DNA from 2 places in the Aeromonas veronii genome. Region 1 is predicted to be linked to the other one. Evidence: riboswitches for the same ligand, from Rfam matches in the RefSeq annotation. Region 1 holds a riboswitch; the other holds the start of a gene.
What was found. A riboswitch is a leader RNA that binds a small molecule or an ion and turns the genes downstream of it on or off. The one in region 1 is predicted to bind thiamine pyrophosphate.
Positions count from the first base shown of each region.

Region 2: it holds a riboswitch for thiamine pyrophosphate, as region 1 does, so the genes downstream of both, thiB (thiamine ABC transporter substrate binding subunit) here and thiC (phosphomethylpyrimidine synthase ThiC) in region 1, are expected to answer to the same signal.

Region 1 covers NZ_CP157875.1:4,208,133-4,212,508, reverse strand. The annotation lists gene recD (exodeoxyribonuclease V subunit alpha) at 1-159, shown strand, start outside; gene ABNP46_RS19490 (hypothetical protein) at 219-1,739, shown strand; TPP riboswitch at 1,906-2,019, shown strand; gene thiC (phosphomethylpyrimidine synthase ThiC) at 2,287-4,314, shown strand; gene thiE (thiamine phosphate synthase) at 4,311-4,376, shown strand, end outside.
Region 2 covers NZ_CP157875.1:805,789-810,164, reverse strand. The annotation lists gene leuC (3-isopropylmalate dehydratase large subunit) at 1-193, shown strand, start outside; gene leuD (3-isopropylmalate dehydratase small subunit) at 286-885, shown strand; gene ABNP46_RS03925 (transglutaminase domain-containing protein) at 976-1,905, shown strand; gene ABNP46_RS03920 (PilZ domain-containing protein) at 2,032-2,322, opposite strand; TPP riboswitch at 2,414-2,504, shown strand; gene thiB (thiamine ABC transporter substrate binding subunit) at 2,558-3,538, shown strand; gene thiP (thiamine/thiamine pyrophosphate ABC transporter permease) at 3,514-4,376, shown strand, end outside.

The sequences.
Region 1 (4,376 bases):
CCCAGCCCATTGCTGACTCGCGAGCTGATCTATACCGGCATCACCCGGGCCAAGCGCCGCCTCGATCTCTACGGCGATCGCGCCCTGCTGGCCCAGGCAGTGCGGAAAAAGACCGAGCGGTATTCGGGGTTGGCGCAGCGGTTGAATACTGATACCTAATATTTAAATGTGAGAGTTCATTGGGTGCATTTTCACTTATTGATATTGAAGAGGGATATATGGAAAAAGTAGATAAGGCAGAATTTAATAAAGAGAAGGAATATATTTGGAAGAAATTGTCGGAATTAGATCAAAAATTAACTTTGAAAGCTAGTTCTGAGGCTCTGAATAATTTAGAAAAAATTATTCCTGAAAGTTTAAAGGTTGCATCGCAATCGTCTAAAATGACCTCTGAATATAGAAATCGGGCTCAAAAAGCACAGGGCGAAGCAGAGCAAGCTAAGAGTACAATTGATAATATTAAGTCAGAGTCAGAGTTGGCATTTGAGCGTATTAATGAAATCGATAACCTTTCTGTGCTATTCAATGAAAAGTTGAAAGCATTAATAACTAATGCCAATTGTACGTATGAAGATTTAACAACGACCTATGATGAGTCAATTGCTACAGTTACGAAGCTAAAAGCCATAGCTCAAGAGCATGATGCTCTTGTTGAAACAATTGAATCAATACAGCTGTATAAAGAAGAGGGCGATTCAAATCATGGTAAAATAAAGACAATTTTATCACAAGCTGCTGCATTGAAAAAGGATATTGATGATGTTCACGATGAAATATTTGGATATGAAAGCAATGATTCAAGTGGGGATACCTCAACGAGGGTTGAGGGTCTCCGTGATAAGTTAACCAAGACATATAAAGATCTTCGCGCTGACCTATCAAAGCAATCAGTAGATATTGAGGAGCATAAAAACAAAGCAAATGAATGTTTAAAAGAGTTGGAGCTTAACGCTGAGAAAAGCTACAAGGATTATGTTTCTAGTTGTAATGCCTCGCATGATGATGTTTTACAAAGAATAAATAAATTATTGCCTCGTGCTATGACTGCTGGGCTTGCATCAGCATATAACGATAAAATAGAGACAGAAATAGAAGAACAAAAGAAACATGAAAAGTCATTCAATAAAACAATATTCTATCTTTTTTTAATATCACTTATTCCCTTTGCTATAAATGCCTATAGGCTATTTGGTAGTGGTGATAACCTTATTGTGATAATTAAAGATACACCCTATTTGCTAAGTGCAATGTTGCCATTGTATATACCTGTGCTATGGCTGGCCTATACTACTAATAAAAATTATAAATTATCCAAAAGACTTATCGAAGAGTATACTCATAAAGGTGTTGTAAGTAAGACATTCGAAGGGTTATCTCATCAAATAGATGAGCTTGAAGATCAGGCGATATCTGGTGAGCTCAGGGTTAAACTTCTCTTCAATATCGTATCTGTAAATACAGAAAACCCAGGTAAACTGATTTCAAATTATGATAAATCAGACCATCCACTTATGGACGCCCTTGATAAAAGTGCACAACTTGCAGATGCTGTAACCAAACTGTCTAAAATACCAGGCTTCTCTGCTATTGCTAAGAAGCTAGACGACCAAGCAAATCAGATTGTTGCAGACAAAACAGATAAAATTAATTCAGTTTTGAACACTGATATTGATGGTACATATAAAGAAGAGGCTAAAAATACTGCATCCAAAGATTCACCACCAGGGCAGGCAGCATAAGAGTGCAGGTTTCACAGGTCCCGTTATCAACTGACACTGGCTTTCTTCCTCAAGAAGAGGAACTGGGTAAAGGATGGCTCCTACCTAAGTGTCGCAACCCTGCCACAGGGTTCACTGGTCGGCTGTGTTAATGGCTTGTGCTTTGTGAAACCCCCTTTATACTGGCGCCATCTTGTCGGAGTGCTGACCGTCGAACGACGCTAAGCTGAGACCGTTAATTCGGGATCCGTGGAACCTGATCAGGTTAAGACCTGCGAAGGGAAACAAGGGTAACTTGCGAGTTGCCGCGCTTGGGAGCCTCCGCTTCCTGCTTGCTACAGGGCCAGCCCTCGGCAAGCCAGCGCACGAGAGGGAGCCTGCCTCGCCGAATCATCCCATCAGGGAGGGTCTGTGCGGGGCAGGAGGGGAAGCCAGGATAGTCAGCCAGGTTGGCCAAGACAGCGGCACCACTCCCTCTCGTAAGCACATCCGCTCGCAGGTTCATCTTCTCCTCGAACTCCAGACAAGCAAACACCCATAACTTCAACCAGTTAATGTGAGTTTTGCTATGTCTACCCCAATCCAGTCCGCACCAGAAGTCCAGCCCGTTTCCGACAATGCCAAGGCCGTCCCGGCCAGCCGCCGCGAGCAGCGTGCCAGCGCCCAGCGCTTTATCGATAACTTGAAGGGCATGGCCCATCCCAACTCCAAGCGCATCTTCATCCAGGGCTCCCGTCCTGACATCCGGGTTGGACTGCGCGAGATCCAGTTGGCCGACACCTTCGTCGGTGGCACCAAGGAGGAGCCCAAGTTTGAATCCAACGATCCCGTGCCCGTCTACGATACCTCGGGCGCCTATGGGGATGAGAACGCCCAGATTGACGTGCGTCTCGGCCTGCCACGACTGCGGGAAGCCTGGGTGCTGGAGCGGGGCGATACCGAGCCGCTGCCGGGCCTGAGCTCCATCTTCACCCAGGAGCGTCTGGCGGACGAGGGGCTGGATCATCTGCGCTTCGAGCACCTGCCCAAACCCCGTCGCGCCAAATCCGGCAAGTGGGTGACCCAGCTGCACTATGCTCGCCAAGGGATCGTCACCCCCGAGATGGAATTCATCGCCATTCGCGAGAACATGGGCCGCGAGCTGGTGCGCTCCGAGCTGCTGCTGCGCCAGCATCCGGGCCAGGGCTTCGGTGCCCGTCTGCCCGAGAACATCACCCCGGAATTCGTGCGCGATGAGGTGGCCGCCGGTCGCGCCATCATCCCCAGCAACATCAACCACCCGGAAGCGGAGCCCATGATCATCGGCCGCAACTTCCTGGTGAAGATCAACGCCAACATCGGCAACTCGGCGGTAACCTCCAGCATCGAAGAGGAAGTGGAGAAGCTGGTCTGGTCCACCCGCTGGGGCGCCGACACCGTCATGGATCTCTCCACCGGCCGTTACATCCACGAGACCCGCGAGTGGATCCTGCGCAACAGCCCTGTGCCCATCGGTACCGTACCCATCTACCAGGCCCTGGAGAAGACCAACGGCATCGCCGAGGATCTGACCTGGGAGTTGTTCCGCGACACCTTGCTGGAGCAGGCCGAGCAGGGGGTGGATTACTTCACCATCCACGCCGGCGTGCTGCTGCGCTACGTGCCCATGACCGCCAAGCGCCTCACCGGCATCGTCTCCCGTGGTGGCAGCATCATGGCCAAGTGGTGCCTGTCCCACCACAAGGAGAACTTCCTCTACCTGCATTTTCGCGAGATCTGCGAGATCTGTGCGGCCTACGATGTGGCACTTTCGCTGGGTGATGGCCTGCGTCCGGGCTCCGTCTATGACGCCAACGACGAGGCGCAATTCGCCGAGCTGCACACCCTGGGTGAGCTCACCAGGATTGCCTGGGAGTACGACGTGCAGGTGATGATCGAGGGGCCGGGCCACGTGCCCATGCACATGATCGAACGCAACATGACCGAGCAGCTGGAGCACTGCCACGAGGCCCCCTTCTACACCCTCGGCCCGCTCACCACCGACATCGCCCCCGGTTACGATCACTTCACCTCCGGCATCGGTGCCGCCATGATCGGCTGGTACGGCTGCGCCATGCTCTGCTACGTCACCCCCAAGGAGCACCTGGGGCTGCCAAACAAGGAGGACGTGAAGCAGGGGCTCATCACATACAAGATCGCCGCCCACGCCGCCGACTTGGCCAAGGGTCACCCGGGCGCCCAGATCCGCGACAACGCCATGTCCAAGGCGCGTTTCGAGTTCCGCTGGGAGGATCAGTTCAACCTGGCGCTGGATCCCGAGACAGCCCGCGCCTACCACGACGAGACCCTGCCCCAAGAGTCCGGCAAGGTGGCGCACTTCTGCTCCATGTGCGGCCCCAAGTTCTGCTCCATGAAGATCACCCAGGACGTGCGCGACTATGCCGCCAAGCTGGAAGCGGTCGAGGTGAAACTGGTGGGCATGGACGGCCAGCAGGAGCGGGTCGTGGCGGAGGTGGAAACCGGCATGGCCCAGATGGCGGAAGTGTTCAAGGAGAAGGGGGGCGAGCTCTACCATCAGGCTGCTACCCTGAAGCAGGCCGCAGGGGAGGAGGCGTGAGCAGCGAGCGCGGGGCTCTCAGCCCCGCCCATGCCCTGACGGCGGCCCCACGCCCCGTGGTC
Region 2 (4,376 bases), 1.2 Mb from region 1:
GCGTCTGCCCGGCTGCTCCATGTGTCTGGCCATGAACAACGATCGGCTGCAACCGGGGGAGCGTTGCGCCTCCACCAGCAACCGCAACTTCGAGGGTCGTCAGGGCCGTGCCGGTCGCACTCACCTGGTGAGCCCGGCCATGGCTGCCGCCGCCGCCGTCACCGGTCGTTTCGCCGACATTCGCGCGCTGTAAAGGGGGTTAGGATGAAAGCATTCAAACAACACAGACGAGCCTTTGTCGCCACCGGCATCATCTCCATTCGTGGGTTGTAAGAGGGAATGAACATGACAGGATTCAAACAACACAAAGGCATAGTGGTGCCGCTGGACAGCGCCAACGTCGACACCGACGCCATCATTCCCAAGCAGTTTCTGCAGAAGGTGAACCGCACCGGCTTTGGCAAGCACCTGTTCCACGACTGGCGCTTCCTGGACGATGCAGGCCAGCAGCCGAACCCGGCGTTCGTACTGAACCAGCCCCGCTACGCGGGGGCCAGCATCCTGTTGGCGCGGGAGAACTTCGGTTGTGGTTCCAGCCGTGAACACGCCCCCTGGGCGCTGGCTGATTACGGCTTCAAGACCCTGATCGCCCCGAGCTTCGCCGACATCTTCTACGGCAACGCCATCAACAACGGTCTGGTGCCGGTCCGCCTGAAGGAAGAGGAGGTGGATGCCCTGTTCCAGCTGGTCGCCGCCAATCCGGGCATCGAGATCGAGGTGGATCTGGAAGCCAACCAGGTAAGGGCCGGTGAGCTCGCCTTCCCTTTCGAGATCGACGAGTTCCGCCGTTACTGCCTGCTCAACGGGCTGGATGCCATCGGCCTGACCCTGCAGCACGAGGCCGCCATCGATGCCTTCGAGGCGAAGCAGCCCAGCTGGCTCTAACGGCCCGGTGTCAATAAACTGAGTAACCTCAATGGGGAGCCTGGGCTCCCCGTTTTATTGTCCGGTCCCTGCCACCTTGAGGAGACGATGATGGCCAAAACCTGCCCCCTGCCCCTGCTCTGCGCCCTGCTGCTTGCCCTGCCGGTGGCGGCCGAGCAGACCTCTTTTCGCAACGGCGGCGGCCAGATCAAGGTCGGCTGGCAGGACAGGGAGGGCAAGGCGCAGCAGCTTGACTACCGGCTGGAGGCGGGAAGCTTGCCCCCCCTCATCGCCTATCGCCCCACCCGCATGCAAGAGGAGGTGTTGCAGCGCCTGTTGCAGCAGGCCGTCATCGACTTCCCCGAGGTGCAGTTCTCCCTGGCTCGCCCCAGTCTCGCCCTCAGCATCAGGAGCCGCAACGCCGATCAGGCGAGGGAGGCCGAGGCCTGGGTCAAGCCACAGCAGGCCAAGTTGGAGGCCGAGTGGCTCAAGCAGCACTACTTCCAGCCTTTCACGCCGCCCGATGGCGCCCCCGCCATCAAGCAGGATCACGTGCGCATCGCCCTGGAGAGCCGGGCCGAGCTGGCCCCGCTGGCCGAGCAACTCAACCAGTCTGGCGAGACAGAGCTGGCCGCCCGCCAGCAGACGGTGGCCTTCATGCTCGACTTCATTCAGGTCATCCCTTATCGCCTGCTGGACAGCCAGTCCGGCCGCGCCGGCAAGGGGTTTCTGACCCCGCGCCAGGTGCTGGAGCAGAATGCGGGGGATTGCGACAGCAAGGTGACCCTGATGGCGGCCATGCTGGCCCAGCTCTTCCCCGAGCTCCCCCAGGTCATGGTGTTCGTCCCCGGCCACGCCCTGCTGGGGGTCGCCCTGCCCGCCAAGGCCGGTGAAGCCGTGCTCAGCTGGGAGGGGCAGACCTATCTGCTGATGGAGCCGACCGGCCCGGCCCAGCTCCCCATGGGCCAGCTGGCCCCCACCAGCAAGACCCTGGTCGACAGCAGGCAGCTCAGTGTGCAAGCGGTCAGGGCCAGCCCGTAAATCGATGCGGACATGGGCGAGCCATCTGTGCAGATGAACAAAAGGCAGCGATTAATCCTGCCTGCAATATAAAAACATCGGCCCGCGAGTGCGGGCCGATAAAAAGCAGTGAAATATATCGATAAATCAGGTCTGGGGCAGGAACTCCAGCGCCAGCAAGAGCCCCTTGTCCTCCTCCAGCACCCGCACGATGCGGGCCTGGGCCTCGAAGGGAGGCAGCAGGTTGCTGCTGGTGGCCAGGCTGACCCTGAGGGGCTGGGTGACGTCGAAGTCATGCTGGTTTATCTCCACCCCCATGCCGTTGGCGCTGAGATCCCGGCAGACCCCTTCCAGCACCCTGGGCTGTTGATAGAGGGTGACGGGGGCATTGATGACCATGCGTTGAAAGGCGCGTCTTTCCTTGGTGCTGGTGATCACTCGAGGCTTCCTCCATGGATTGGATAGGCAGGACGGGGTGCGCGACACATAGTGCTGGCCTCCCTTCCAGAACGTCAATACAATGCGATTCGTTTCTCAAACGGGGTGCGGTTTACCGCTGAGATTATACCCGTGAACCTGATCCAGATAATGCTGGCGGAGGAATTTGAGGCATGGCGCTCGTTTTTTGCGCCCTCATCCGCTGGCAGCTCGCAACCCACAGGGAGTGCCATCGATGAAAACCCTTCTGCTGGTCGCCACCAGCCTGCTCAGTGCCCAGGCCTTCGCCGCCGACACCCTCACCGTCTACACCTACGGCTCCTTCGCCAGCGAATGGGGTCCGGGCCCCAAGATCAAACAGGCCTTCGAGAAGGAGTGCAACTGCACCCTCAATCTGGTGGCGCTGGAAGACGGGGTAGCCATCCTCAACCGGCTGCGACTGGAAGGCAAGCACAGCAAGGCCGACATGGTGCTGGGGCTGGACGATGCCCTGGTGAGCGAGGCCAAGCAGAGCGGTCTGTTCGCCCCCCATCACACGGATCTGGCCGCCCTCAAGGTGCCAGGTGGCTGGCAGGATGATACCTTCGTCCCCTATGACTACGGCTACTTCGCCTTCGTCTACAACAAGGACACACTCAAGACCCCGCCCAAGAGCCTGAAAGAGCTGGTGGAGCGCCCCGATCTCAAGGTGATCTATCAGGATCCCCGCACCTCCACCCCGGGTCAGGGGCTGATGCTGTGGATGAAGTCCGTCTATGGCGACCAGGCCCCCGCCGCCTGGGCCCAGCTTGCCAAGAAGACGGTCACCGTCACCAAGGGCTGGTCCGAGGCCTATGGCATGTTCCTCGATGGCGAGGCGGACATGGTGCTCTCCTACACCACCTCCCCGGCCTATCACCTGATCGCCGAGAACAAGGCCCAGTACCAGGCCGCCGCCTTCGAAGAGGGCCACTATCGCCAGGTGGAAGTGGCCGCCAAGCTGGCGAGCGCCAAGCAAGACAAGCTGGCCGACCAGTTCCTGCAGTTCATGGTGAGCCCCGCCTTCCAGCAAGAGATCCCGGGCGGCAACTGGATGTATCCGGTGATCGACACCCCGCTGCCCAAGGGCTTCGAGCAGATGATCACCGTTGCCAAACCACTGAGCTTCAGCTCTGACGAGGTGGCCGCCAACCGCAAGGGCTGGATCCGGGAATGGCTGCAAGCCGTCACCCAGTGAGTCATCACTTTGTGAAACCCCAGTCTCGTCCCCTCTGGTGGCTGCCGGGCTGTGCAGCCACCGCCGTCATCCTGCTGCTCTCCCTTGGACCCCTCGCGGCCCTGCTGTGGCAGGCGGGCTCCCTCCCGGGCAGCCTGCTCACGGATCCTTATCTGCGCCACGTGTTGGGCTTCAGCCTCTGGCAGGCGCTGCTCTCCACCCTGCTGAGCCTGGGACTGGCCATTCCGGTGGCCAGGGCCCTGGCGCGGCGCCGTTTTCGCGGTCGAAAGTGGCTGCTCAAGCTGTTCGGCCTCTCCCTGGTGCTGCCGGTCATCATCGCCATCTTCGGCATCGTCGCGGTGCACGGCACCCAGGGCTGGTTGCCCCAGGCATTGCGCAGTGCCGGACTGGATCCCGGCAACTACCTCTATGGCCTGTTCGGCATCCTGCTGGCCCACGTCTTCTTCAACATGCCGCTGGCGGCGCGCCTCATCCTGCAAGGCATAGAGAGCATCCCCGAATCCTCCTGGCGCCTCGCCAGCCAGCTCGGCATGCGCTCCTCCCACATCTTCCGGTTGCTGGAGTGGCCCATCATCCGTGGCCTGCTGCCGGGATTGGCGAGCCTCATCTTCATGCTCTGCTTCACCAGCTTCACCACAGTGCTGGCGCTCGGCGGCGGCCCCAAGTCCACCACCTTGGAGGTGGCGGTCTACCAGGCCCTGCGTTTTGACTTCGATCTCGCCACCGCCGGTGGCCTGGCCCTGGTGCAACTGCTGCTGACCGCGGGCCTCTTGCTGCTGCAACACAAGCTGCAAGGCTCAACCCCCAACCGGATCAGCGGCCGCCGTCCCTGCCTGCG